DNA from 4 places in the Hydrogenophaga sp. RWCD_12 genome. Region 3 is predicted to be linked to each of the others. Evidence: predicted binding sites of a transcription regulator. Region 3 holds the regulator's gene; each other region holds the start of a gene.
The links. The regulator sigma-54, encoded in region 3, starts transcription at its own class of promoters, with help from an activator protein. The targets are predictions, from matches to a motif close to TGGCANGNAANCTGCTTT.
Positions count from the first base shown of each region.

Region 1: the regulator sigma-54 is predicted to act here: its motif matches at 2,289-2,306, upstream of ACLIJ1_RS01235 (CmpA/NrtA family ABC transporter substrate-binding protein).
Region 2: the regulator sigma-54 is predicted to act here: its motif matches at 1,404-1,421, upstream of pedF (cytochrome c-550 PedF).
Region 4: the regulator sigma-54 is predicted to act here: its motif matches at 5,442-5,459, upstream of ACLIJ1_RS02700 (DUF2126 domain-containing protein).

Region 1 is NZ_JBKIXC010000001.1:250,638-257,866, forward strand. Features, by position in the region: gene ntrB (nitrate ABC transporter permease) at 1-828, opposite strand, end outside; gene ACLIJ1_RS01235 (CmpA/NrtA family ABC transporter substrate-binding protein) at 850-2,121, opposite strand; gene ACLIJ1_RS01240 (nitrate- and nitrite sensing domain-containing protein) at 2,467-3,723, opposite strand; gene ACLIJ1_RS01245 (hypothetical protein) at 3,911-5,353, shown strand; gene ACLIJ1_RS01250 (substrate-binding domain-containing protein) at 5,377-6,072, opposite strand; gene cobA (uroporphyrinogen-III C-methyltransferase) at 6,154-6,999, opposite strand.
Region 2 is NZ_JBKIXC010000005.1:129,808-137,036, forward strand. Features, by position in the region: gene ACLIJ1_RS19180 (sigma-54-dependent Fis family transcriptional regulator) at 1-1,041, opposite strand, end outside; gene pedF (cytochrome c-550 PedF) at 1,464-1,961, shown strand; gene ACLIJ1_RS19190 (substrate-binding periplasmic protein) at 2,019-2,912, shown strand; gene ACLIJ1_RS19195 (helix-turn-helix domain-containing protein) at 3,023-4,108, opposite strand; gene ACLIJ1_RS19200 (XdhC family protein) at 4,276-5,349, opposite strand; gene ACLIJ1_RS19205 (CoxG family protein) at 5,385-6,002, opposite strand; gene ACLIJ1_RS19210 (vWA domain-containing protein) at 6,040-7,224, opposite strand.
Region 3 is NZ_JBKIXC010000006.1:363,287-370,515, forward strand. Features, by position in the region: gene argS (arginine--tRNA ligase) at 1-1,642, shown strand, start outside; gene ACLIJ1_RS22845 (SPOR domain-containing protein) at 1,656-2,354, shown strand; gene ACLIJ1_RS22850 (thiol:disulfide interchange protein DsbA/DsbL) at 2,430-3,068, shown strand; gene lptA (lipopolysaccharide transport periplasmic protein LptA) at 3,207-3,857, shown strand; gene lptB (LPS export ABC transporter ATP-binding protein) at 3,854-4,636, shown strand; gene rpoN (RNA polymerase factor sigma-54) at 4,649-6,280, shown strand; gene ACLIJ1_RS22870 (THUMP domain-containing class I SAM-dependent RNA methyltransferase) at 6,406-7,229, shown strand, end outside.
Region 4 is NZ_JBKIXC010000001.1:554,577-561,805, forward strand. Features, by position in the region: gene ACLIJ1_RS02695 (circularly permuted type 2 ATP-grasp protein) at 1-1,745, opposite strand, end outside; gene ACLIJ1_RS02700 (DUF2126 domain-containing protein) at 1,845-5,363, opposite strand; gene ACLIJ1_RS02705 (DNA internalization-related competence protein ComEC/Rec2) at 5,486-7,229, shown strand, end outside.

The DNA.
Region 1 (7,229 bases), on a different contig from region 3:
GATCGACGAGACGTTGAGGTTGTTCCACTCGTCCCAGACCCAGAAGCCGATGCCCACGCCGCCCGTCAGCATTTCGGCCGCCACGATCACCAGCCAGGCGGTGCCGACGGCCAGTCGCACGCCGGTCAGCAGGTAGGGCAGCACGGCGGGGAACAGGATCTTGGTGAAGATCTTCCATTCGCTGAGGTTGAGCACGCGGGCCACGTTCATGTAGTCCTGCGGCACGCGCTGCACGCCCACCGCGGTGTTGATGACCATGGGCCAGATCGAGCAGATGAAGATGGTCCAGATGGCGGCCGGGTTGGCGCCCTTGAACACCAGCAGGCCGATCGGCAGCCAGGCCAGCGGCGACACCGGGCGCAGCAGGCTGATCAGCGGGTTGAACATGCGCGAGAGGAACACCGAGCGGCCAATCGCAAAGCCCGCCGGAATGCCGACCAGCGCAGCCAGGCCGAAGCCGACCGCCACCCGCTTGAGCGAGGACAGGATGTTCCAGCCGATGCCCTGGTCGTTCGGGCCGTTGCTGTAGAACGGGTCGGAGAACACCTTGACCGCTTGCGCCCAGGTTTCGGCCGGCTTGGGAATGCCGCTGTTGGAGGTCGACGCGATGCCCTGCCAGACCAGCACCAGCAGCGCCAGACCGAGGATGGGCGGCAGCACCGCCATCCAGAAGCCGCGCCAGTCGCGCGCCGGTTTCTTCGGTGCTGGAGCGGCCGTCTCGGCAGCGGTGACGGGCTGGGTCATGGGCTTGGCGGGTGAGGTCGGTGCGGCGCTGGCGGTCGGCACGGTGGACGCCTCCAGCGGTGAGTGAAAAACAGCGGCAACCATGGTGGTTCTCCTTGGCGGGAATCAGGCCTTGACCTTGAACGAGTCGGCGTACTTCTTCGGGTCCTTGCCGTCCCAGACCACACCGTCCATCAGCTTGCTGCTGCGCATTTCGGACGGCGGCAGCGGCGTGCCCGAGGCGGTGGCGGCCTGCTTGTAGATGTCGATGCGGTTGACCGCCTTGGCCACGGCGAGGTAGTCCGGGTGGTCCTTGAGCAGGCCCCAGCGCTTGTGCTGCGTGAGGAACCACATGCCGTCCGACAGGTAGGGGAAGTTCACCGCGCCGCCGTCGAAGAACTTCATGAAGTTCGGGTCGTCCCAGGTCTTGCCCAGGCCGTTCTGGTAGCGGCCCAGGATGCGCTGGTTGATCGCGTCGACGCCGGTGTTGACGTACGACCGCGAGGCAATCGTCTCGGCCATCTTGTTCTTGTTGGACAGCCCGCTGTCGATCCACTTGCCGGCTTCCAGGATGGCTGCCGTCACGGCGCGCGCCGTGTTGGGGTACTTCTGGCAGAACTCGGCCGTGGTGCCCAGCACCTTCTCGGGGTGGTCTTTCCAGATGTCCTGCGTGGTGGTGGCGGTGATGCCGATGCCGTCGAGGATGGCGCGGTGGTTCCAGGGTTCGCCGACGCAGTAGCCGTCCATGTTGCCCACGCGCATGTTGGCCACCATCTGCGGTGGCGGCACGGTGATGACCTTGGCGTCCTGCATCGGGTTGATGCCGTTGGCCGCCATCCAGTAGTAGAGCCACATGGCGTGCGTGCCGGTGGGGAAAGTCTGGGCGAAGGTGTATTCGCGCTTCTCGGCGGCCATCAGCTTGGCCAGGCTGGCGCCGTCCACCGCGCCCTTGTCGGCCAGCTTCTTCGAGAGCGTGATGGCCTGGCCGTTGCGGTTGAGGTTCATCAGCACGGCCATGTCTTTCTTGGGGCCGCCGATGCCCATCTGCACGCCGTAGATCAGGCCGTACAGCACATGGGCGAAGTCCAGTTCGCCGTTGACCAGTTTGTCGCGCACGCCGGGCCAGCTCGCTTCCTTGCTGGGCACGATCTTCACGCCGTACTTCTTGTCGATGCCCAGTTCGGCCGCCATCACCACGCTGGCGCAATCCGTCAGCGGGATGAAGCCGATCTTGACCTCGGCCTTTTCGGGGGCGTCGGAGCCGGCCGCCCAGACGCCGCTGTGGCCCAGGGTCGAGAAGAAGGTCGCAGCGGCCGCGCCCTTCTTGATGAAGTCGCGGCGCGAGCTGTCAGCGGCGGGGGCGGCGGTCTCGGATGTCGTGGCGCGGTGGTCGGTCATGCTCAACTCCTTAGAAGAAAAAACTGAAAAAGCAAATCCGGAAAACAAAAACGGCGTCCATTTCGGGACCCCGTTGCGGGGGTCGAGAAATGGACGCCGTTGTCCTGTGTGTCTTGAAAGACGGTCGGGATGGTGTGCCGCCGTTGGCACGTCCCGTTGCGTCACCTGATGCAGGGACCGTGCCAGGCCGAGGGTTTGTACCCATACTGGCGGCAGTGCACGCGTAAGTGCTTGATTTGAAAGAGATGGCCTTGCCGGCCCGGGCGGCGATCGCTCCGGTGGCAGAGCATCAATCTGGTGCGCAGACCGGGCGGGGCACGCTATTTGTGCACCGCCCCAGAGCTGTCAGCGCTTGCCGGACGGCAGGATCTCGGCCATGGCCAGCACGGCCTGCGCCACGTCCACCAGGCGCCGGTTCTGGTTCATCGCCATCTGGCGCAGGGCGGCATGCGCTTCGTGTTCGCTGAACTGGCGGTGTGCCATCAGCAGTCCCTTGGCGCGTTCGACCAGCTTGCGCTCGTTCAGACTCGCGCGCACCGTGTCCAGCTCGTCGCCCATCTGCTGCAGCCGCTGGCCCTGTTCGTGCACGAGTTCCAGGATCGAGCGGTCGACCTGCGGCCCATAGCCCTGCACCGGGGGTGTCGGCGCCGCCTGGCTGTCGCCGAAGAAGTCGCTGCTGCCTGGCAGCGCCGGGCCGGCTTCTTCCCATTGACGCAGGCTCTCCAGTTCGTGCTGCGCTGCTTGCAGGCGATCGCGGCAAAGGGCCTCCAGCTCGGCGGCCAGCGCGTCTTCGACCGTCTTCATGGCGTCCATGTGCGCGGTGCAGGCGTCGAACCAGACCTGGCTCAGGGCGGTGTCCAGCGGGCCGCCCGGCAGGGAGGTCGCGAGGATGCGGCGCAGCCGCTCCAGCGAAGCCAGGGTGTCATGGCGCTGCACCGCCTTCCAGGCCTCGCGCAGCGGCTCGCTGGCGAAATCGGCGAACACTTGCAGGCAGCGTTCCTGCGAATCGATCAGGTGCAGCAGCCGCTGTTGCCCGTCTGGCCCCGCCGTGCCGGAGGCGAACAGCGCGGAGCCGGTGGCGCGCTCCTGGCCGGCGAACTCCTTGCCCTGCATGAAGTTGAAGAGGGCGACCAGGCGGCGCGAGATGCCGGGGTCGGAGGCGCTGTCGGCCGCCTCGAACACCACCGCCAGCAGGCCCTGGATCAGGCGGATGTAGCCGTCGGTGGCCCGCGCGGCGTTCCACTGGCGGGTCTGCACCCGCTGGCGCAGCACCGGCAGTGCGTCCAGGCCCTGCAACACATAGGCAATGCGGCCGAACAGGCGCGTGCCGTGGCCGGCGCGGGCAGAGTCTGTGTCCAGCGAGTCGAAGGCGGCCCGCACCTCGGCCTGCAGCGCGTCGCAATGCGTAGTCTGTGCCAGGCGTTCATCGGCCCAGCGCTGGCCCTGCGAGGCCAGATAGAGGTTGGACAGTCCACGCTCGCGCTGCAGCGCGTGAATCAGGCGACCGGTGGCGTTGACCAGGGCACTGGTCAGCGCGAGCTGTTCCAGCCCGGCGATTTCTCCGCGCTTGGCGGCGATGAGGAAGCTGAAGGCCGATTTCATCGGTGTGTCGGGAATGGCATGAAAAACACTTGGCAATAAGCGTGCCATCGTGCACGAACCGTGCGGCCGGTCGGGCGCAGCACGCCGCCTGTCAGCCTCAAAGGCTCTTGCGGCTCACCACCCCCGCCGCATCGGGTCCAATCCACTCTTTGCACACGATTTGGACATGGTGTCCGGGGGATTGAACATGGGTTGGATGTCACGGCGTTGTGCCTGGGTAGCGGTGGTTTCGGCGGTCTGGCTGGCCGGATGTGGTGGTGGCGCGCAGACCACCGACGCACAGACCAAGTCGCTGCAGACCGTGGCGGTGACACCCAAGGTGGCCGACGCCGAACGCGTGGCGGTTTTCCGGTTTTACAACACCGGCGCCGGCGTGCACTTCTACACCTCCAGCGTGGACGAGCGCGAGCAGGTCTACCGCACCGCGACCTACATGGAGCCGGAAGGCGAAGCGTTTTTTGCCGCCAGCGTGCCCTCGGCCGGCGTGAGCCCGGTGTACCGCTTCTTCAATTCCCAGACCGGCGTCCACTTCTACACCATCAGCGAAGAAGAAAAGAACACGGTGCAGGCCAGCCTGCCCCAGTACCGCTACGAGGGCATCGCCTACTACGCCAGCCTGACACCGGCTGCCGGCTTCACCCCGCTGTACCGCTTCTACCTGAAGGGCAAGGGTGTGCACTTCTACACGGCGAGCGCCGAAGAGAGCCAGTCGGTGCAAGCCAATCTGGGTGCGACCCACCAGTACGAAGGCATCGGCTACTACGTGATGACCGCCGCCTGCGGCTCGCCGCCCTGCGGTGTGGTCGGTCCGAACCGCCCTCGCGTGTTTATTCCGCTGACCGGAAACAACGACCTGGCCACCAACGCGGCATTTGATGCGCAGTGGAGCTATGTGCGCCAGAACGCGCATGGCATCTGGGGCAACAACGCAGGCATCACCGATCCCGAGAGCGCCAGCCTGATTCGCAAGCTGAACACCCGCAAGCTGATCACCGAATACCCGGTGCCGTCGCCAGGCAGTGCGTGGCTGCCCCTGGAGGCGTTCACCAACATCCAGCGCCTGTACCCCGACATCCTGCTCAACCCCGAGGCGATCGCGTTCTACACCAACCAGCCCAGCCAGTGGAACGGCCGCACCATCGCGCAGGCGGAAGCGATCTACACCGACTCCTCGGCGCCGGCCACCCAGCGCTACCACGACGTCTACACCGGCTGGCAGCCGCAGAACTTCGACGCGGGCAGCAGCTTGTACCTGTACGCCAACCCGGCCGCGATCCTGGCCTTCCGCAGCAGCGAAGGCACCTTTGTCGAATGCCCGGTGAACCTGTGCGCCAGCGGACCGTTCGGTGACATGTTCCGCCGCGCGATCCGCGAGACGCATGTGCGCGGCCGGCCGTTCATCTGGTTCACCAGCAACACCAGCATGTCCTCGGGCTGGCTCACCGCGTTCCAGGAAACCTACAACGCGATCGCGGCCGAGGGCCTGTGGCGGTCCGACGACGTGGTCGTGATCGTCAACTACGGCGGCCGGTACCCCAAGGTTCCCGAATCGGTGGGCAGCGCCGCGGCCGACACGGCGATGGGTCTGGCCTACTGGGCCATCAAGCAGCGGGTCGCCGCAACGCCCTGAGTGCAGCGGCGGAACGTGGAGGCTCAGACACCTTCCATGCCGTGGCGGCGCTTGAGGTCGGCGGTGTCCGGGCTGGCGAGGAACTGCAGGAAAGCCTGCACGGCTTCGGGCTGCGCGCTCACGCTGGCGCACGCGGCCGAGAAGGTGGTGACGATCTGAACCGCCTCGGGCAGGCCGCCGATCACTTCGATGTCCGCCACGCCCATCATCTCGCTCAACTGCTGGAAGCCCAGCGCGACCTCACCCTTGGCGACCAGCGAACCAACCGACACGCCCGGCGGCGGGGTGACGATGCGCGGGGCGATCTGTTCGGCGATGCCCCAGCGTTCAAAGAGCTTGGCCAGCTGAACGCCGCTGGGTCCGGTCGAATAGCCCAGGGTCGGCGCGGCGAGCACGGCAACCTGGAGGGCGGCTTCTGTCGAGATGTCGGGGCGCGGCGTGCCGGCCGGAATCGCGACGGCGACGGCCGAACGCACCATGTCGACCCGGGTTGCTTCCTGCACATGACCGTTGGCGGCGAGCTTTTCGATCGCGTCCGAAGCCAAGGCCACGATGTCGAAGGCTTCGCCGGCCTGCACGCGCTTGGCGGCGTCGACGCCGCCGACCGAGGTCACGGTCACCGCGACCTCCCGATGTTGCTTCGCGTACTCGGCCACCAGATCGGCCAGCAGGGCCTTGGTGGCCATCGAAGAGATCAGGGTCAGGGGTGTGGTCGGCATGGCGTGGGCGGGCGTGGGTGGAGCCTGCCAGCGTAGCAAACCGGGCGCCGTCTGGCCCCGGGTCGGGCGTTCTTTCTGTTATCAGGCCGCGGCATGGAACGCCGCGGGCGCGTCGGCCCCGACCGCCGGCGCAGCCTGCACCAGCTGGGCCCGCACCGACACCACTCCGCCGATCATGATCAGCGCAGGTGGGCGCACCTGGTGACGCAGCGCCAGCGCGGGCAGCTCGGCCACCGTGCCGGTGATGCAGCGTTCGTCGGGCAGCGTGGCTTTTTCGACCAGCGCGGCCGGCGTGTGCCCGGGCAGGCCGTGGGCCTGCAGCTGGCGACAGATCTCGGGCAGGTTGTTCACGCCCATGTAGAGCACCACGGTCTGGCGCGCGCGGGCCAGCATCGCCCAGTCCATGTCCAGTCCCTGGCCGTCGCGCAAGTGGCCGGTCGCCAGGACCAGTGAGCAGGCGTGGTCGCGGTGGGTCAGCGGGATGCCGACCGAGGCGGCAGCACCCTGCGCCGCTGTCAGACCGGGCACCACGGTGAACGGGATGCCCTCGGCGGCCAGTGCCTGCGCTTCCTCGCCGCCGCGACCGAAGATGTAGCCGTCGCCGCCCTTGAGCCGCAACAGCGAGCGGCCGCTGCGGGCCAGCCGCACCATGAGTTCGATGATCGAGGCCTGCGGCAGGGTGTGGCGCGAGGACTCCTTGCCGACGTAGATGCGCTCGGCGTCGGGGCTCAGATGGTCCAGTACCGCCGGGCTGACCAGGTGGTCGTACAGCACCAGCCGCGCCGCCTGCAGTGCCTTCACCGCCTTGACCGTCAGCAGTTCGGGGTCTCCGGGACCGGCACCGACCAGGGTGACCGTGCCCGGGGGGACCAGGGCGCCATCGGCGGGGACAGGCCGGGCGGGGGTGAGCAGGTTGACCAGGTTCATGCAGTGCTCCGTCGTCATGGGGCGGCGGCCCGGCAGGTACGCCGGGCCGTCTGTGTGGTTGGTGCCCATTGTTGGGAAGCCACGAAGGGCCGTCCTTGAACCAGTTCAAGGACAGGCTGCGCCGCTGTGCCGACCATGGTTCCCGTGCGCACGGCCATGGACAGCCGCCGGGCGGACGGGCCACGGGTCCTCCCAGGGACGGCCACTTCAAACGCTGATCCACGACGGAG
Region 2 (7,229 bases), on a different contig from region 3:
CTGCAGGGTCGACAGGTGCGACTTGCGCGGCACAGGCCGGACAGGCGAGGACGTTGCTGGTGCGACGGAGGCCTGTTCTTCGGCCTGCTGCGGCGTGATCGGCGCGGTGCGCTCGGCCGACCAGGGGCTGGCCGCCTTGACCTTGACCCGGCACCACACCGCTACCCCGTTGTGCAGCACCAGTTGCTTGGGGGTGGGCAGCGACCCGCTGAACAGGTCGATCAGCGACGAGATCGGGATACCGAACAACGAGGAGAAGGTGTGCGCCTTGAGCGCGGAAAAGGGCAGGCCGATCTGGAACTGCGCGCTGCGGTTGGCAGAAATGAAGCGGCCCTCGGGCGAAAACACCGCGATGCCTTCGACCAGGGTGCCGAGGAACTCGGAGCGGGTGTGGAAGTGCACCCGGATCGCCTTCGGGAAGATGTCGGCGAACATGTGGTTCTCGATCATCTGTGCCGACATGCGCACCAGGGCGAGGGTGTGCTGGTGGAAGCTGCGCTGGTCGCCGGTCACGTCCAGCGCGCCGATCACCTGGCCGTAGGGGTCGAAGATCGGCGAGCAGGAGCAGGTGAGGAACTTGTTGGCGTTGAGGTAATGCTGGTTGCCGTGGACCGTCAGCGCTTCCTCTTCGGTCAGTGCGGTACCGATGGCGTTGGTGCCCTTGGTGCTTTCGGACCAGTCCATGCCGGGCATCAGGGCCACGCGCGAGGCCTTTTCCAGGAAGTCCGAGTCGCCCAGCGAATGCAGCACCATGCCTTTGGACGAGGTCAGCAACACCATGCTGTGGGTGTTGGCGATCTGGTCGTACAGCGTCTCCATGACCGGAGCTGCGTGCTGGAACAGGAAGCGGTTCTCGTCCAGCGCGCTGGTCAGGTCACCGCGCAGCGGGCTGGAGAAATCCGGCTCGGCCTGTTCGGTGATGCCAAAGGCACGCGACCGCTGGTGCGATTGACCAATGGGGTCGCGACCGACCGGGCTACCGACCGAAGGGGGCATGTCGACACGCTCCCCGCCGGAGGGCGTGTACGTGGCGGCACTCATGTTGTCTCCTGAGTCCGGAGGGAAACCCCCCCAGTAGTCCATCGTCCATATCGGCTCTTGCGAGCCGGACTGAAAGTGCTGATTGTCGTCGTGGTCTTGAGTCATGCGATTTTCTTCATATCTGTGCCACGAATCAACAGCGGGAATCCCCGAATGAAACAAGCTCGCAGCAAATGCCTCCTTCCGGTACAAAGCAATTCCCCGGCCAAGACTGGCAGGCCCCAGAGGGCAGTTCATGGCGGCTCTGGTGTCCCGGTGTGTGCCCTGTGTGACAGCGGGCTGATTCAATTTGGAACACTTGTGCCGTGTCACGCCGACGGTGTCTACCGGCTGGGGGTGGGCAGATCGCGATGGGGCGTCGGTGGCCTGCTTATTGCTTTTCAGGCCGCCAGTGCCCTTTTCCTGAATCCGGAGACAACCCCATGAAATCCATCTTTTCGTCCCATTTCCAGCGTCGCGCCGCCCAGGCCCTGGTGCTGTCTGTCGCCGCACTGGGCGCTGCCGCTGTCCTGGCCCACGGTGACGTGGTTCCCCAGGCAGTCGATACCCACACCCTGCCGCAGCTGGGTGCCAAGTGGCTGGAAGCCAACCCCTACAACGAACAGAGCCCGGCGCGCGCCGAAGCGCTGCGCATCGGCACGTCGGCCTACAACCAGAACTGCGCCCGCTGCCACGGCCTGGAAGCCATCTCCGGCGGCATCGCGCCCGACCTGCGCAAGATCGACAGCGAATGCCTTGGCCTGTCCGATGCGGGCAAGAAGGCCGCCTGCTTCAAGGAAATGGACGACTACTTCCTGTCCACCGTGCGCCGCGGCCGCACGCGCGATGGCCGCGTCTACATGCCTCCGTTCGAAGCCACGCTCTCGCAGGAAGCGATCTGGACGGTCCGCACCTACCTCGAGACCCGCCGCGTGCCCTGAGCCGGCTGATTCGGCGGGGCCGCAGCAACAGAACACCAACAGACAGAGACAAGACCCATGACCGATACCTCGAAGATGTCACGCAGCCAAGGCATGCGTCGCCGTGACGCGCTGGCCCTGCTGCCGCTGGCGCTGGCCACACCCTGGACGGCGATGGCACAGACCGATCTGACCGATCTGGAGCGTGTCCGCGCCACCGGCACACTCAAGGTCGCCGTGTACAAGGACAACGCGCCGTTCTCCAGCGGTCCGGTGGCCGACATGAAGGGTCTGGATGTTTCGCTCGCCGAGGCGCTGGCCCGTCAGATGAACCTCAAGCTCTCGCTGCTGCCCTTCGATGCGGGCGAGAACATGAACGACGACCTGCGCAACATGGTCTGGCGCGGCCACTACCTGGGCTACGGCCCGGCGGACGTGATGCTGCAGGTGCCGGCCGACCGCTACCTGGCCAATGCGAATCCGCAGGTCGCGATCATCTCGCCCTACATGCGCCAGTCCAATGTGCTGCTGCACGACACGCGGCGTCTGGCCGACCCGGCATCGCCCGAGGACCTCAAGGGCCTGGCGCTGGCGGGCGAGAAAGGCTCTGGCGCCGCCAGCGTGCTGATGGGCTATGGCGGCGGGCTGTTGCGCAACCAGGTGGTGATCTACAACTCCGGTGTCGAGGCGGCGCAGGCGGTGCTCGATGGCAAGGCCGTGGGGGCATTCGTCTCGCGTGCCCAGGCGGAGTCGGCGCTGTCGCGCCAGCCTGCAACCGCAGCCCAGTTCCGCATCAGCAAGCTCACCTTCAACAACGGCGTCGTCGACAACGGCTGGCCGGTGGCGCTGGCGATCAAGGCGTCCAACAAGAACCTGGGCAATGCGCTGGAGGCTGCGATGAAGGCCATCCGCGAAAGCGGGGAGATGCTGGCGATCTTCAAGCAGCACGGCTTGACGCTGACGGCGCCGTAACTGGGTCCCCCCCGCGCCTCGCTGCGCGCGGCACCCCCCAAGGGGCGATGCCTGTGGCCCGGCTGAGCCGGTTCCACGGCATCCTGGAGTGGAGACAACCTCCGCTCCGATTACGCCTTCTTCCTTGTCAGCTTGCGGTAGACGGTGGCGCGGCTGATGCCCAGGGCGCGGGCGGCTTCCATGACGTTGCCGCGGGCGTCTTCGACGGCGCGGCGGATCAGGGCGGCTTCGACGTCTTTGAGCGGCATGCTGTGGCTGGCTGGCCGTGCAGCGCCCGAGATCCGCCCCGGGCCCTGTGCCAGCAGCTGCAGGCGCAGTCCGGACCAGAGTGGGACTTCAAACGCCTGGCGCTGCGAACGCGCCGCGTCGAACAGGCTGTCGGTGGGCACGGCGAACACTTCACTGCAATGCATGGCGCCGTGCTGAGGTACCAGGCCCAGCATGTCGGTGGCGGCGCGGTTGGCGCCGGTGATCCGGCCCTCTTCGTCGACACAGACCAGCCCGTCGTTGTCGTCGCCCAGTACGCGGCCCGGCCAGTTCAGGCGCAGCAGCAGGCGGTGCGGTCGCGAGGTAGTGAGCGCGTTTTCGATGCTGCGGGCGGACTGCGTCACCAGGTGCTTGAGTGCCGGTTGCTCGGTCACGTCGATGCCGGTCAGGTCGAGCATGCCGACACAGTGGCCGTCCGGCCCCCAGATCGGTGCGCCAGCGCAGCTGAACACGCCGGTGTCGTTGAAGAAGTGTTCGCCCCGGTGGAGCCAGACCGGTTCATGCTCGGTCAGCGTGGTGCCGATGGCGGTGGTGCCGACAGCGGACTCCGACAGGTCGACACCGACCCGGGCAATGGCCGCCGCCCGCGGGTTGTTGCGGTCCACCGGACCGTCGACATCGATCACCGTGCCGCTGGCATCGGTCAGGATGGCGAAGTAGCGCGTGTGCACCATGGCCCGCGACAGCGAGCGGATCACCGGGGTGGCGGCCTGCACCAGAGGCTTGCTGGCCTCCAGCGCCAGCCGCACATCGCCCGCGGTCACCGGTTCGAAGGCCACCCGCTGCTGCGGCTGGTGCCCCATGGCCAGACAGCGCCGCCAGGAACGTTCGATCGAAGGGGCCAGCCACGGCGTTGGACCGTTCTCGCGGGCATCCAGTACCGCATGACGGGCGCGCTCGATGAGGGCCAGTCGCTGGTCGGGGGGCATGGGAGTCTGTGCGTTAGGGATCACGTCGGCCTCTGCGATCGGGGACAGTAGTGTTGCAGATTGCGACACGGATGAACAACTTGTTGATCCATGCGCCGCTGCAACACCCTTTCCGCAAATCACGTGCCACGCCGGCCACGTGACACGCCGTGACACCGGGTTGCCACTCAGGCGGTGCGCGACCCGCTGAAGCACACGGGGGCATCGGCTTCCCGGGGCTGGATGCGGTCTTTGGCCGGCCCGACCTGCGTGTCGCGGGGCAGGGCCACGCCGTTCTTCACCGCCAGAAGTTCGGCCATGATGCTGACCGCGATCTCCGAGGGCATCTTGCTGCCGATGTAGATGCCGATCGGCCCGCGCATCATGGCCAGGCTTTCTTCGGTCTGTTCGAAGTGTTCGATCATGCGGGCGCGCCGTGCCTCGTTGTTGCGCCGCGAACCGATGGCACCGACATAGAAGGCCTCGGTGCCCAGGGCTTCCAGCAAGGCCAGGTCGTCGAGCTTGGGGTCGTGGGTGAGGGCGATCACGCAGGTGCGCCGGTCGACATTGAATTCGCGCACCACGTCGTCGGGCATGCCAGTGACCAGCTGCGCGGCCGGCACGTTCCAGCTGCCGCGGTATTCCTCGCGCGGGTCGCAGACCGTGACCGAGAAGCCGCAGAAGATCGCCATGGTCGACAGGTACTCGGCCAGCTGGCCGGCACCGATCAGCAGCATGCGGTATTCGGGGCCGAAGGTGTTGCGCAGCACCTTGCCGTCGTCGCTGAGGCCCTCGGGCCGCTCGCAGGGCGCGATCGTCACCTCGCCGGTCGAGAGGTTGGTGCAGCGCAACATCAGGCGCCCTGCGCCCAGCGACTGCACCAGCGCGGCCAGCACCGCCGCATCGGGGTTGAATTCGAGCATCAGCTCCAGCGTGCCCCCACAGGGCAGGCCGAAGCGGTGGGCCTCGTCGGCGCTGACGCCGTACTTCACACGCTCAGGCGGACCATCGGGAATGTCGTGCGTCGGGCCGGTGGTGTCAGCGGCATCGGCGGGCCGGCGGTAGCGGTAGATGAGGTCGTCCTCGATGCAGCCTCCCGACACCGAACCGACGACCGAACCGGTTTCGCACAGGGCCATGATCGATCCCACCGGGCGTGGCGATGAGCCCCAGGTGCGGATCACCGTCGCCAGCAGCGCGCGGCGCCCTTGCTGACGCCACTGCAGCAGCTGTCGCAGGACGGTGATGTCGAGGTTTTCCATGAAAGGTCTCCGGGGCGGGATGCGGTCGGGCTGATTCAGCGATTGAACCACCAGAGTGCCAGCAGCACAGCCGCGCCCGCGACCCAGACCCAGGTGGGGATGCCCCCGCCCTGGGCTGGAGCGCCGGTCACCGCCGGTGTTCCGCCGGAACCGGCGGCGGGTGCTACGGCCGCCGCCTGTGCTGCGTCACGCGCGGCGTAGGCTTCAGGGTGGGCCTTCTGCATCGCCTCGTCGAAGCGCTTGAAGAAGTCTTCGGCCATCGACTTGGCCGTGCCGTCGATCAGGCGCTGGCCCAGCTGGGCGACCTTGCCGCCGACCGTGGCGTGCACCTTGTAGTCCAGCTCGCAGCCCGTGCCGCTGGGCGTGAGCTTGACCTCGGCCGTGCCCTTGCCGAAACCGGCCACGCCGCCCTGGCCTTCGAAGTTGATCTTGTAGGACTCGGGCGCAACGATGTCGGAGAGCAGGATCTTGCCGGCGAACTTGGCCGCGACCGGCCCGATCTTGAGCGCCATGCCGACCGCGTACTGGTTGTCGCCGCTGGCCTCGACCTTGTCGCAGCCGGGGATGCAGGCCTTGAGGACTTCGGGGTCGTTCAGGGCGTCCCAGGCGTGCTGCTGGGAGATGGCCAGGGATCGGTTGCCTTGCATGTCCATGGTGGTGTTCCTCTTTGTTGTGTGGGGCGTGGATCGGTCAGCGTTGCAGCACAGCCGCGATGCTCGCGGCCAGGTCTTCGAGCTTGCTGAGGTTGTGCACGGCGAGCATGCCGTGCGCGTGGGTGTGCAGCGCGGCTGCGCCGCGGGCGAGCGGGGCGTAGCCGTCAAAACGCAGCAGCGGGTTGAGCCAGAGCAGGCGGCCGCAGCGCCGGCGCATCCAGGCCAGCGCGTCGGACAGTACCTCGGGCTCGCCCGTGTCCAGTCCGTCGCTGACGACCAGCACCAGGGTGCGCCGTCCGACCAGTCGTCGGCCGTGCTCGTGGCGCAGGGTCTGCAGCGCGGCGCCCAGCTGGGTGCCGCCGGCGAAGTCGGCGATGGCTTCGTTGGCGTGCGCCAGCATCTCGTCGGTGTCGGCCAGCTTGAAGGCGGGCGTAAGGTCGGTGAGGCGTGTGCCGAAGGCGAACACGTCGCGCCGCCGGTGGTTCCGGGTCGCTGCGTGCAGGAAGGCCAGCAGCAATCGGGTGTAGCGCTCCATCGAGCCCGACACGTCGACCAGCACCATCAGTGGCAGCGGCTGCTCGCGGCGCGCCAGCCGGGGCAGTTCCATCAGCTCGCCGCCGTGGCGCACCGCGCGGTGCATCGCGCGTTGCCAGTGGGGCCGCGCGCCTTTCGGCCCGGGCTGCGTGCGGCGCGCGTCGTAGGTGGGCAGTGGCAGACGGATGTCACGCGCCAGCCGCTCGACCAGCCGGTACTCCTTGCCCGAGAGGGCGTTGAAGTCGGCGTGGCGCAGGCGCTGGATGTCGCTGGCCGTCATCGCCGCGTCGAACTCGACCTTCTGGTCCTCTTCCTTGGGCTTGGCCTGGTGGCCGTAGGCTTTCTGCGGCGAGAGCGCCTCCCGCACGCGCGGACGGCGCTTGCTCGGCTCGGCCTTGCCCTCGGCAGAGGGCAGCAGTTGTGACAGCAGCTTCTGCGCGATCTCGGGGTTGCGGAAGTAGGTGTCGAAGAGTTCGCGGAATACCATGCGGTCCTGCTCGCGCGCGACCAGCACGGCCTCCATCGCGGCACTCACGTCTTCCTTGCGTTCCAGGCGGACCGCCAGTGCCGCCGAGGTGGCGAGCGCGATGCGCGAACTGTCGACGCGCACGCCGGCGCGGCGCAAGGCGCGCCCGAAACCGGCGATGTTGTCGGCCAGCTTGCCGCTGCGTGCGTCACCGAGTTGCATGGCGA
Region 3 (7,229 bases):
CCTCGCACAGGCGCTGGACCAGCTCTCGCCCGGCGCCGGCGACAAGGCCGCCTTCGAATCCCCCAAGGTGGCTGCCCACGGCGACTACGCCATCACGGCCGCCATGCAGCTGGCCAAGCCGCTCAAGCTCAATCCGCGCCAGGTCGGTGAATCGCTCAAGGCCGCACTGTTGGCCCTGCCGGTCTACCAGCAGTGGGTCGCCGACATCGAAATCGCTGGCCCTGGCTTCCTCAATCTGCGCCTCAAGCCAGCAGCCAAGCAGGCCATCGTGACCGAGGTGCTGCAGGCCGGTGACAGCTTCGGCGTGCAGCCATCCAACGGCCAGCGCCTCATGGTCGAGTTCGTGTCCGCCAACCCCACCGGTCCGCTGCACGTGGGTCACGGCCGCCAGGCCGCACTGGGCGACGCGATCTGCAGCCTCTACAGCACCCAGGGCTGGAACGTCCACCGCGAGTTCTATTACAACGACGCGGGCGTACAGATCGGGACATTGGCCACCAGCACGCAGCTGCGTGCCAAGGGCTTCAAGCCTGGCGACGCCGAGTGGCCCGAAGCCGCCTACAACGGCGACTACATCCAGGACATCGCCAACGACTTCCTGGCGAAGAAGACTGTGCACGCCGACGACCGCGAGTTCACCGCCAGCGGCGACGTGAACGACCTCGACAGCATCCGCCAGTTCGCCGTGGCCTACCTGCGCCACGAACAGGACCTGGACCTGCAGGCCTTCCAGGTGAAGTTTGACCACTATTACCTCGAATCCAGCCTCTACACCAGCGGCCGCGTAGAGGCCACGGTGAAGAAGCTGGTGGACGCCGGCAAGACCTACGAGCAGGACGGCGCGCTGTGGCTCAAGTCCACCGACTACGGCGACGACAAGGACCGCGTCATGCGCAAGGGCGACGGTTCGTACACCTACTTCGTGCCCGATGTGGCCTACCACATCAGCAAGTGGGAACGGGGCTTCACCAAGGTCATCAACATCCAGGGCACCGACCACCACGGAACGATTGCGCGCGTACGCGCCGGCCTGCAGGCCGCGGGCGTGGGCATTCCCCAGGGCTACCCCGACTACGTGCTGCACACCATGGTGCGTGTGGTGCGCGGTGGCGAGGAGGTGAAGATCAGCAAGCGCGCCGGCAGCTACGTGACCCTGCGCGACCTGATCGAGTGGACCAGCAAGGACGCGGTGCGCTTCTTCCTGCTCAGCCGCAAGCCCGACACCGAATACACCTTCGACGTCGACCTCGCGGTGCAGAAGAACAACGACAACCCGGTCTACTACGTGCAGTACGCCCACGCGCGCATCTGCTCGGTGCTGGCCGCCTGGGGCGGTGACGTGGCCTCGCTGGCCGGTGTCGACCTCTCCCCGCTGGACACGCCGGCTGCGCAGTCGCTGATGCTGCTGCTGGCCAGGTACCCGGCCATGCTGACCTCGGCGGCCAACGACTTCGCGCCGCACGACGTGACCTTCTACCTGCGCGAACTGGCCGCGGCTTACCACAGCTACTACGACGCCGAGCGCATCCTGGTGGACGACGAAAAGGTCAAGCTGGCGCGCCTGGCCCTTGTCCGGGCAACCGCGCAGGTGTTGCACAATGGCCTGGCTGTGCTGGGCGTGAGTGCCCCGCAGAAGATGTGAGAACCCTCGATCCATGAACACTCGTTTCCCGCAGGCCCACGGACAGCGTGGCGGAACCCTGGTCGGCTTCGTCGTCGGCCTGCTCATCGGTCTGGGGCTTGCCCTGTCGGTGGCGGTGTACGTGACCCGTGTGCCGGTGCCGTTCGTGGACCGGGGCGTGACGCGCAAGCCCGCCGAAGACGCGGCCGAGGCCGAGCGCAACAAAGGCTGGAACCCGAACGCCGGGCTGGTCAACAAGGCGCCGCCGCTGCCCACGCCGCCAGCCCCCGAGGTACCGGTTGGAACCGACGCGGCTTCCACCAAGGACGCCAAGGACAACAAGGACAACAAGGACAACAAGGACGCCGCTGCCAAACCCGACGCCAAGCCGGCCGACACCGCGGCCGCGAAGCCAGGCGCCGACCCGCTGGGCGATCTGGTGAAGGCCAAGACCGGTGCGGCGGGAGCCGATCCGGCGCCGGCGGCTGGCGCCGATCCGTTCAGCTATTTCGTGCAGGCTGGTGCGTTCAAGTCGGCCGAAGAGGCACAGGCGCAGAAAGCGCGCCTGGCGATGCTGGGCATGGAAGCGTCGATCACCGAGCGCGAACAGTCTGGCCGCCAGGTGTTCCGGGTGCGCATGGGACCTTTCAACCAGAAGGGCATGGCCGATGCAACGCGCGAGCAGCTCGAAACCAACGGTGTCGAAGCCGCACTGGTGCGGGTGCAGCGCTGAACCCCGCGCCAGCCCCGGGGGAACTTTTCCCGGTCCGGCGAGCCTGAACCGGGTCATTTCAAGGAGTTTGAATCCATGCAACGTCGAGATTTTTCCCGTGGCCTGATGGTTGCCGGTGCCGCAGCGGCCACAGGGCTGGCCCTGTCGCCCGCCATGGCACAGCGGGTCGCCTTCAAGGAAGGCACGGACTACACCAGGCTGGCCAAGCCGGCCCCCACCGACAGCCCGGCAGGCCAGGTCGAGGTGGTCGAGTTTTTTGCCTACAGCTGCATCCACTGCTTCAATTTCGAGCCGGTGTTCAGCGATTGGATCAAGAAGCAGCCGGCGAATGTGACCGTGCGCCGCGTGCCGGTGGCCTTCAACCAGAACTTCGTGCCGATGCAGCGCCTTTACTTCACGCTCGAAGCCATGGGCCTGCTGGAGCAACTGCATGGCAAGGTATTCAAGGCATACCACGAAGAGCGCCTACCGCTGACCACGCCGCCGGCCATCCTGGCCTGGGTGGAAAAGCAGGGCGTCAACCGCGAAAAGTTCAGCGCCATTTACGACGGTGCGGCGGTCAAGTCGGCGCAGAAGGCCGTGGGCCTGCAGGACGCCTATCAGGTCGAGGGCACGCCCGCCCTGGGCATCGCCGGGCGTTTCTACATCCCGGGTCAGGGTCCCAAGACCCTCCTGGTGGCCGATTCGCTGATCGCTGAGGCCCGCAAGGGCTGACCGATCGGCCCGTTCGCATCGCACAAGGCCCGCTCCGAGCGGGCCTTGCCGTTTCCAGGCAGGAATCATCTCTTGTCAAGGGCACGAATTGCACTTGGCACCGCTACAATGAATGCAAGATCTGTGCCCCCAAAAGCCATGCACCAACACGTCAAACCCTCCCGCCCGATCGCCTGGTTGTTTGTTGCGGCCGTCGGCCTGCTGTCGCCCTGGGTGGCGCAGGCGGAAAAAGCCGACAAGGACAAGCCCATGAACGTGGAGGCCGATGCCCTGCGTTACGAAGAGAACCGCCAGACCAGCGTGTTCAACGGCAACGTGGTGCTGACCAAGGGCACGATCGTCATGCGCGGCTCCAAGCTGGACGTGCGCCAGGATGCCCAGGGCAACCAGCTCGGTCTGCTGGTGGGTACGCCCGCCACCCCCGGCTTCTTCCGCCAGAAGCGCGAAGGCCTGGACGAGTGGATCGAGGGCGAAGGCGACCGCATCGAATACGACAGCAAGGCCCAGACCGTGCTGTTCACTGGCCGCGCCGTGCTGCGCCGCTACCGCGGTACGCAGCTCAACGACCAGAGCGTGGGCAGCGAGATTCTCTACAACAGCCAGACCGAAGTGTTCACCGTCAAGGGCGGGGTTGACAGCAAGACAGCAGCCAACCCCTCCGGTCGCGTGCGCGCCATGCTGACGCCGATTCCCGAAGAGGAAAAGGCCGGCAAGACACCGCCTCCCCAGCAGCCGGCCGAGCCGGCCACGCTACGTCCAAGCGTCAAGATCACCGAGCCCAAGAAGTGACCGCAATTGCCGCCAGCCCACAGGGCGCTGTGGCGGGACAGAGCCGCCTGGAGGTCCATGGTCTGAAGAAGGCCTATGGCAGCCGCAAGGTGGTCAAGAACGTCTCGCTGTCCGTCGACAAGGGTGAGGTGGTCGGTCTGCTCGGCCCCAACGGCGCTGGCAAGACGACCTCTTTCTACATGATCGTCGGGTTGCTGCGTGCCGACGGCGGCCAGATCCTGCTCGACGGTGAGCGTATCGAATCCCTGCCGATTCACCGCCGCGCCCGTCTGGGTCTGGGTTATCTGCCGCAGGAAGCATCGATCTTCCGCAAGCTCACGGTCGAGCAAAACGTGCGCGCCGTCCTGGAACTGCAGCACAACGAGCAGGGCGAGCGGCTGTCGGAAGACGAAATCCGCAGCCGGCTCGACGAGCTGCTCAAGGACCTGCGGGTGGACCATCTGCGCCTTTCACCGGCGCCCGCGCTGTCTGGCGGTGAGCGCCGCCGGGTCGAGATCGCCCGTGCGCTGGCGACGCGTCCCCGTTTCATCCTGCTGGACGAGCCTTTTGCCGGCATCGACCCGATTGCGGTGCTGGAAATCCAGCACATCATCAGCTTCCTCAAGTCGCGCGGCATCGGTGTGCTGATCACCGACCACAACGTGCGCGAGACCCTGGGCATCTGCGACCACGCCTACATCATCAGCGATGGTCAGGTGCTGGCCAGCGGCACGTCCGCCGAGATCGTGGAGAACGCCGAAGTGCGCCGCGTCTATCTCGGCGAAAACTTCCGCATGTGATGCACTGAGCGGATGAAGCAAGGTCTCTCGCTGCGGGTTTCGCAGCATCTCGCCCTCACTCCCCAGCTGCAGCAATCGATCCGGCTGTTGCAGCTGTCCACGCTTGAAATGGCGCAGGAAGTCGAGCAGATGCTCGACGAGAACCCGTTCCTGGACCGCGGCGAAGAAACGGCCGAGCGCGAGGAATTTGGTGTCGACACGGTCGACGCGCCAGTAGTAGCGGCTGACCAACTGGCGGAGGCTGCGCAGCCTGCGCCGGAACCGCGCCTGCCGGAGGCCGACACCCGGACATCGACGACCGAATCGTCCGAGAGTGGCGCCGCTGACGAGGTCGAGAGCCGCCTCGACGGGGCCTCGCCCGTGGAAGAGAGCTGGGAAGGCGATGGCACGGTCGAGATGGCGCCCGACGACAGCGAGTGGGGCGGTGACGCGCCCGCGCGCAACAACAATGCCTCCGGCGGCGACGATGAAACCGCGACCGCGGCCGAACTGGCCCGCGAGCCGGTCAGCCTGCAGGACCATCTGCACGAGCAGGCGCGCTGCCTGCGGCTGTCCGACGAAGACGCCGCCGCCCTGTATTTCCTGATCGAGTCGCTCAACGACGACGGTTACCTCGAAGAAAGCCTGCACGACCTGGCGCGCGCCTGCTGGCGCCTGACGGCCTCGGCGCAGGTCCCGGCCGACACCGAGCCGCCGTTCGAAGAAGTTGAAGCCATCGAGCAGCGGCTGGGCACGGCGATGCAGTGGCTGCAGCAGATGGAACCCTCCGGCGTCGGTGCCCGCGATCTGGGCGAGTGCCTGCGGCTGCAGATCCTGGAATTGCGCAACACGCCCGCGGCCCGCGCGGCCCTGGCGATCTGCGAGCAGCCGCTGGAGCTGATCGCCAAACGCGACATCAAGCGCCTGTGCGCGACCACCGGCCAGGACGACGAGGCTGTGCGCTCCGGCCTGGCGCTGATTGCGCGGCTGGAACCCAAGCCAGGCCGGCGCTTTGTCGATGTCGAGCGCAACGTCGTGGTGCCCGACGTGATCGTCACGCGCGCCGGCCGCGGCTTCAAGGTCACGCTCAACGCCGAGGTCATGCCGCGCCTGCGGGTGCACGATGTGTACGCCAACGCCATGCGTGGCCGCGGTCGCGATGGCGGCGGCGAAGCGGGCCACGCGGCCATGCAGCAGCGCCTGCAGGAAGCGCGCTGGTTCATCAAGAACATCCAGCAGCGCTTCGACACCATCCTGCGCGTCTCCAGCGCCATCGTCGAACGCCAGCGCAACTTCTTCATGCACGGCGAACTCGCCATGCGACCGCTGGTGCTGCGCGAGATCGCCGACGAGCTGGGACTGCACGAATCGACCATCAGCCGTGTGACCACCGCCAAGTACATGGCCACGCCGTTCGGCACCTACGAGCTCAAGTATTTCTTCGGCTCGTCGCTTGGCACCGAGACCGGCGGCAACGCGTCGAGCACGGCCGTGCGCGCCCTGCTCAAGCAGTTCATCGCGTCCGAAGAGCCTTCCAAGCCTCTGTCGGACAACCAGCTCTCGGACTTGCTCAAGGAGCAGGGCATCGAGTGCGCGCGCCGCACGGTCGCGAAATACCGCGAGGCACTGCGCATCGCGCCCGCGAACCTTCGGAAAGCTTTGTAACCCCCTGCGCCGCTTCGCGTCACCCCCCAGGGGGCTGCACCAACGGCCCGGCAAAGCCGGTTCCGTGGTGCACGCTGGAAGGGGCTGTGCCAAACGTGCGGTGTTTGTTCGTTAGGTTTCCATTCATGAACCAGCTTCAACTCTTCCTCCCCTGCGCCGCTGGCGTGGAGGACTACCTGGCCGCCGAGGTCACGCGCATCACCGGCGCGACCGAGGTGCAGAAGTGGCGCGCGGGCGTGGCATTGGAGGCTTCGTGGCGCGATGCGCTCAAGCTCAACCTGCATTGCCGCCTGGCGCAGCGGGTGCTGGTGCAGCTCTGGCACGGCGGCTACCGCAGCGAGAACGACCTGTATGCCGCGGCCAGCGAGGTCGCCTGGGAAATCTGGTTCACGCCGCAGCAGACCATCAAGGTCGAGGTCACGGCCCAGCACAGTCCGCTCAAGAGCCTGAACTTCGCGGCACTGAAGATCAAGGACGCGGTCTGCGACCGATTCCGCGACCGGCGCGGCGAGCGGCCCAGCGTCAACACCACCTGGCCCGACGTGCGCCTCTATGCCCACCTGACCACCGACACGGTCAGCCTGTACATCGACACCTCGGGTGAGCCTCTGTTCAAGCGGGGATGGCGCGAGGACAAGGGCGACGCCCCGCTGAAGGAAACGCTGGCGGCGGCCATGATCGCGGCCACGGGCTGGAACGGCGCCGAGGCGGCCACCCTGGACGACATCGTGCCGCTGTACGACCCCTGCTGCGGCAGCGGCACGGTGGCGATCGAAGCGGCGCAGATCGCGTTGCACGTGGCGCCAGGCCTGCAGCGCCGCTTTGCCTTCGAGAAGCTGTTGCCGTTCCAGCCGCACGTCTGGCATGCACTGAAAGATGAGGCGGCAAAACAGCGCCGCGACTGGCCGGCCGGCCGCAAGCCCATCGTGTTTGGCAGCGATGTGGCGTT
Region 4 (7,229 bases), on a different contig from region 3:
TCGGGCGAGAGGCCGGCCATCAGTGCGCGCGCAAACACGCGCACCGACTGTTCGGCGGCGGGCACGTCGGGCAGCACCAGCGCGTTTTCCACCGCAATGGCCGAGAGCCAGCCAAGCAGGGCGCGCGAGCTGGGTTCTTCGCCGCCCAGGTGGTCCAGCGCGATGCGGGCCAGGCGAATGCCGTTCTCGGCGCGCTCGGTGTAGCGACCGAGCCAGAACAGGTTTTCGGCGGCGCGGCTGGTGACGGGACGCTTGTGGTGCGCCAGAGCCAGCGTGCTCGGCGCCGACTGCAGAAGGCTGGTGGTGTCGACCTCGTCGCCGGTGTCGACCCAGCAGTCGGCGCTGCTGCCGCCGCGCTGCATCGAAGCCATGAGCTGGCCGCGCGGCGCCAGCCGCACCAGTCCGCCGGGCAGCACGCGCCAGCTTTGCGGGCCGTCGGCCAGCGCGAACACGCGCAGCAGCGACGAGCGCGGCAGCAGGCGGTCGCCGGTCCATGTCGGGGTCTGCGACAGCGGCAGCCAGGCCTGCACCGTGTAGTCGTCGGGGTGGCGCACCATGCGGCCGGCCCATTCGTCCAGCTCGCGCGGGTTCAGGCTCTGGCCGATGGCGGTGTCCAGGCCCGAGCTGGGGTAGGTGGGCTTGATCACGCCGTCTTTGAGCAGGGGCAGCACTTCGCGCAGCGCCGCGTCTTCGCCGCACCACCAGGTGGGCAGCGAGGGCAGGCGCAGCTCTTCGCCCAGCATGTGGCGGCTGATGGCGGGCAGGAAGCCCAGCAGGGCGCTCGACTCCAGCGGCGCCGAACCTGGCGCGTTGGCCAGCAGCAGGTTGCCGGCGCGCAGCACCTGCAGCAGACCGGGGATGCCCAACGCCGAATCGGCGCGCAGCTCCAGCGGGTCCAGCCACTCGTCGTCGACGCGCTTGACCAGCGCATGCACTGGCTCCAGGCCCTTGAGCGTCTTGAGGTACAGCCTCTGGTCGCGCACCGTCAGGTCGTTGCCTTCGACCAGTGTCAGGCCAAGGTAGCGCGCAAGGTAGGCGTGCTCGAAATAGGTTTCGTTGTAGGGGCCCGGTGTCAGCAGCGCGATGCGGGCGTCCTGGCCTTCGGGCGCCATGGACTTGATGCCGTCCATCAGGGCACGGTAGCTTGAAGCCAGGCGTTGCACCTTCATGGCCGAGAACGCCTTGGGGAACTGGCGCGCGACCGCGATGCGGTTTTCCAGCAGGTAGCCCAGGCCCGAGGGCGCCTGGGTTCGCTGGCCGATCACCCACCAGCGGCCGTCCGGGCCGTGCGCCAGGTCGAAAGCCACGATGTGCAGCCAGGTGCCGCCGGCCGGCGTCACGCCCTGCATGGCGCGCAGGTAGCCCGGGTGGCCCTGCACCAGCGCAGCCGGCAGCAGGGCGCGCTGCACCAGCTCCCGCGGGCCGTAGAGGTCCGCCATCATGGCGTTGAGCAGCTTCGCGCGCTGCAGCACACCCGCCTCGATCTGTGCCCAGTCGCTGGTGCCCAGCAACATCGGAAACAGGTCCAGCGCCCAGGGGCGCTGCTGGCCCGATGCGTCGGCGTAGACGTTGTAGGTCACGCCGTTGTCCCGCACCTGCCTCTGCAGGTTGTGGTTGCGCCGGTTCAGGTCGGCCAGGCCTTCGGTGCCGACATGCTCGACGAACTGCGACCACAGCGGCGAGAGCCCGTGCCCGGAAGCGTCGCGCAGCCGGTCGAGGTGGCCCGGGTCGGCGGGCACCGACATCGCCAGCGCCCAGTCGGCGGGCGAGTCGGGGCTCAGGTCGTCAAAGAGGGACTCGGGGTTATCGTGGCTCACGGTGTCCGAGTATGCCCGGCTCCCCCGTCAGGAACGCAGGTCCAGGGTGAAGGGGAATTCCCGGCTTGACGTGGCCGGTCCTGGCACCAGCTTGCCCGAGGTATGTCCCATCTGGAAGAAGCGCGAGAGACGGCGGCTCTCGGCTTCGTAGGCGTTGATCGGGAAGCTGTCGTAGTTGCGGCCGCCCGGGTGGGCGACGTGGTACTGGCAGCCACCGAGCGAACGGTCCATCCAGGTGTCGACGATGTCGAAGGTCAGCGGCGCATGCACGCCGATGCTCGGGTGCAGGGCCGAGGGCGGGTTCCAGGCCTTGTAGCGCACGCCAGCCACGTACTCGCCGGCCGAGCCGGTGGGCTGCAGCGGCACGGTGCGGCCGTTGCAGGTGATGACGTATCGGCTGTCGTTGTAGCCCGAGACGCGCAGTTCGACGCGTTCGAGCGACGAGTCCACATAACGTACCGTGCCGCCCGCGGCGCCTTCTTCGCCCATCACGTGCCAGGGTTCCAGCGCGTTGCGCAGCGTCAGCTCGATGCCGCGTGCGGTGACCTGGCCGATCAGCGGGAAGCGGAATTCGAAGTGCGGCTCGAACCAGGCCATGTCGAACGGGTAGCCGGCTTGCTTGAGATCCGCCAGCACGTCTTCGAAGTCCATGCGCAGGAAGGTCGGCAACAGCATGCGGTCGTGCAGCTCGGTGCCCCAGCGGGTGAGCTTGCCGATCCAGGGCTTCTGCCAGAAGCGCGCGATCATGGCGCGCAGCAGCAGCTGCTGCGCGATGCTCATGCGGGCGTGCGGCGGCATCTCGAAGGCGCGCAGCTCCAGCAGGCCCAGGCGTCCGGTGGACGAGTCGGGCGAGTAGAGCTTGTCGATGCAGAACTCGCTGCGGTGGGTGTTGCCGGTGACGTCGATCAGGATGTTGCGCAGCGTGCGGTCGACCATCCACGGCGGCATGTCTTCGCCGTGGGTCGCGCGGTTCTTCTCGATCTGCGCCAGCGCGATTTCCAGTTCGTAGAGCTGGTCGTTGCGCGCTTCGTCCACCCGCGGCGCCTGGCTGGTCGGGCCGATGAACAGGCCGCTGAACAGATAGGACAGCGAGGGGTGGTTGTGCCAGTAGGCGACCAGGCTGCCCAGCAGCTCGGGCCGGCGCAGGAAGGGCGAGTCGGCGGGCGTCGCGCCACCGAGCACGAAGTGGTTGCCGCCGCCGGTGCCGGTGTGGCGGCCGTCGGTCATGAACTTCTCGGCGCACAGGCGTGTCTGGTGCGCAGCTTCGTAGAGGAATTCGGTGCGCTCGACCAGTTCGGCGAAGCTGCTGCTGGGGTGGATGTTGACCTCGATCACTCCAGGGTCGGGTGTGACCTGCAGCATCTTCAGGCGCGGGTCGCGCGGCGGCGGATAGCCTTCGAGCACCACCGTCACGCCCAGCTTGTCGGCCGTGGCCTCGACCGCGGAGAGCAGGTCCAGATAGTCTTCCAGCCGCTGCATCGGCGGCATGAACACGTACAGGTGCTGGCTCTTGCCGCCGCTGTCCTTCTCGGCCTTGGGGCCGTTGGCGCGTTGCGGGTCGCGGGCCTCGACGCACAGCGCGGTGCGGGTCAGCCAGGCGGCCGACTCACCACGCTGCGGGAAGCGCGCCGACAGCGCCTGTGCGGGCGCGGCGCCCGGGTGGGGCTGGCCGCGGCGCAGGCCCAGGGCTTCGGATTCGCCACGGTGGTCGGCCTCTTCGAACCAGTCGGTGCTTTGCAGCGAGACCGTGCCGCCTTCGGCAAATCCGCCACCCACAGCGTGCGGGTGGACCTGGTGGCGCAGCGCCGTGCCGGTGGGCAGCGGGTCACGGGCGGAATGCGGATCCTGCTCGATGTGGTACGGGTAGTCGCCCATCGACACCCACGGCAGCGAGTCCAGCGGCAGTCGGTAACCCATGGGTGAGTCGCCCGGGATCAGGTACATGCGCTCTTCGCGGAAGAACCACGGGCCGGTGGACCACATTGCCCCCGAGACGCGGTGGTAGGCGCTCTTGCCGTTGTTGGAAAGCGGCCCCTGGCCCGAGGCCTGCAGCGGCAGCACGTAGCCGATCACGCTCTCCAGCCCTTGGCCGAACACGCGCCTCAGCCGTGAGCGCTCCTGTTCATCGTCGAGCTTGCTGTCCAGCGGGTCGACGTTGACTGGCAGGCGGCGCTCGCGCCACAGGAAGTACCACGTGTCTTCATAGCCGGGCGTGATGTACTGGGTCGACAGGCCGAGCTTGCGTGCCAGGGCTTGCGTGAAGCGCTGTGCGTCGTCGGCGGTGTAGTGGGCCTCGTCGCGCTCGTCGGCCAGCAGGGCCGGGTTGGTCCAGCAGGGCTCGCCATCGGCGCGCCAGAAGATCGACAGCGCCCAGCGCGGCAACTGCTCGCCCGGGTACCACTTGCCCTGGCCCATGTGCACGAAGCCGCCGTGGCCGTACTGTTCGCGCAGCCGGCCCAGCAGTTCGGTGGCGTAGCCGCGCTTGGTCGGGCCCAGGGCGTCGGTGTTCCATTCGGCCGCGTCGCGGTCGGCGGTGGCGACATAGGTCGGTTCGCCGCCCTGCGTCAGCCGCACGTCGTGCTTGACCAGATCGGCGTCGACCGTTTCGCCGAGCTTGAGCACTTCGGCCCACTGGTCTTCGGTGTAGGGCTTGGTGACGCGCGGCGATTCGTAGACGCGCGTGACCTTCATTTCGTGGCTGAAGGTGACTTCGCACTTGTCCATCACGCCTTCGACCGGCGCGGCGCTGGACGGCTGCGGCGTGCAGGCCAGGGGCACATGGCCTTCGCCCGCGAGCAGGCCCGAGGTCGGGTCCAGCCCGATCCAGCCAGCACCCGGCAGGAACACCTCGCACCAGGCGTGCAGGTCGGTGAAGTCCTTCTCCGGGCCGCTGGGGCCGTCGATCGCCTTGACGTCGGGGGTGAGCTGGATCAGGTAGCCCGAAACGAAGCGCGCGGCCAGACCCAGGTGGCGCAGCAGCTGCACCAGCAGCCAGCCCGAGTCGCGGCAGGAACCGCTCTTGAGCTTGAGTGTTTCTTCGGGCGTCTGCACGCCCGGCTCCATGCGGATGGTGTAGCCGATGTCTTTCCAGAGCTTCTGGTTGATGCCGACCAGGAAATCGATGGTGCGCTGCTCGCTGCGGTCGACCGTCGTCAGGTAGTGCTTGAGCAGCGGCGTCAGCGGCGCGGCGGCCAGGTAGGGCGCCAGCTCCTGCTTCTGCCCTTCTTCATAGGTGAAGGGGAACTTCTCGGCGCGCGGCTCCAGGAAGAAGTCGAAGGGGTTGTGCACCGCCATCTCGACCACCAGGTCGATGGTGACCTTGAACTCGGTCGTCGGCTCGGGGAACACCAGGCGGGCCTGGTAGTTGGCAAATGGGTCCTGCTGCCAGTTGATGAAATGGCCGGCTGGTTCGACCTTCTGCGAGTAGGAGAGGACCTTGGTGCGGCTGTGCGGGGCCGGCCGCAGGCGGACCACCTGCGGGCCCAGCTTGACCAGCCGGTCGTATCGATAATGGGTGATGTGGCTCAGAGCGACATGGATGGCCATGCTGGGATCACTTTCAACAGGGAGGCACAAACAATGAACAGGCAACCAGTGCGGCTAGCCGCACGCGTCCGATCCGAACTAGCAAGTCCCGCGCCACGGGGCAGCAGCCAGATCGATTGAGCATGATGCACCCAGTGTGGGCAGTGCTGCCCGGCGTGGTGCTGGGCGTGGCGCTGCAACTGCAGCAGGCGCGGCTGTGGAGCGGGGCGACCCACGCCATCTTGCTCCTTGCCGCCGCTTTGCTGGCGTTGATCGCGGGTTGGGCCCACCGGCGGCGCTGGCAAGCCCGGTTTGTGCTGGGCGCCGGGCTGCTCGCCGGAGTGCTGTCGGCCGGTGGACTGACCGGCCTGCGCGCGGTGCACTTCGCCGGACAGGCACTGGCGCCCGTGCTCGAAGGCGTGGACATCACCCTCACTGGCCAGATTGCGTCGATGCCGCAGCGTGGTGCGGACAGCGACCGGTTCGAGTTCAGCGTCGACAGCGCGGAGCGGGACGGGCAGACGGTCCGCGTGCCGCCCCGGCTGCTGATCAGTGATTTCCACGGAACGGCCGCGGGGCGGGCCTGGCGGGCCGGCGACGCGTGGCGCCTGGTGGTGCGGCTGCGCCGGCCGCACGGCCTGTCGAACCCGCACGGATTTGACCGCGAGCGCTGGCTATGGGAGCAAGGCATCGGCGCGACCGGCAGCCTGCGCGACGGCCCACACGACGTGCCGCCGGTGTGGCTGGGCCGCCCGGGGCTGCACCCGGTCGAGGCCGCACGCCAGTGGGTCGGAGAGCGCATTGCTGCCCGGGTGACGGACCCACGCAGCGCCGGTGTGCTGGCGGCGCTGGTGGTGGGGGACCAGAGTGACATCGATCATCAGGACTGGGCGCTGTTCCGGCAGACGGGCGTGGCCCACCTGATGAGCATTTCCGGCCTGCACGTCACGGCCTTTGCCTGGCTCGCGACCTTGTGTATCGGTGCGGGCTGGCGGCGGCTGGCGTTTGTCTGGCCCGGGGCACTGATGGCGCTGCCGGCGCCGGTTGCTGCGGGCTGGGGCGGGGTGGTCGCGGCCGCGGCCTACGCGCTGTTCGCCGACTGGGGCGTGCCAGCGCAGCGCACGGTGCTCATGCTGGCCTTGGTGGTGGGCCTCAAGCTGTCTGCCCGGCGCTGGCCGTGGCCCATGGTCTGGCTGCTGGCGATGGTGGCGGTGTTGCTGCTCGATCCCTGGGCCTTGCTGCAGCCGGGCTTCTGGCTGAGTTTTGTGGCCGTCGGCATCCTGTTTGCGGCCGACGACCCCGGGCGCCGCCTGACCGAAGTCTCCGATGGCTTGCCGCGCTGGCGCCGTGTCGTGCGGCCGGTGGTGGCCCTGCTGCGTGAGCAGGGCCTGGTCACGGTGGCGCTGGCGCCGCTGGGGCTGCTGCTGTTCGGTCAGGTGTCGCTGGTGGGACTGGTGGCCAACCTGTTTGCCATTCCCTGGGTGACGTTTCTCGTGACGCCGATGGCGATGCTGGGCGTGGTGGTTCCTGCGCTGTGGGATCTGGCGGCCCTTGCGGTGCAGGGGCTGGCGGCGCTGCTGGATTGGCTGAACCAATGGGCCTGGGCGGCGGTCTTCCGGCCCATTCCTCCCTGGCCGCTGGCCGTGTTCGGCGTGCTGGGAGGCTCGCTGCTGGTGCTGCGCCTGCCGCTGGTGTTGCGCTCGGCGGGTCTGCTGATGGTGGCGCCCATGCTGCTCTGGACACCCGGCAGACCGGCCAGCGGAGAGTTCGAGGTGATGGCGGTGGACGTGGGGCAGGGCAGCGCTCTGCTGGTGCGCACCGCCGCTCACAGCCTGCTCTACGACACCGGGCCGCGCTTTGGCACTGGCAGCGACGCAGGTGACCGGG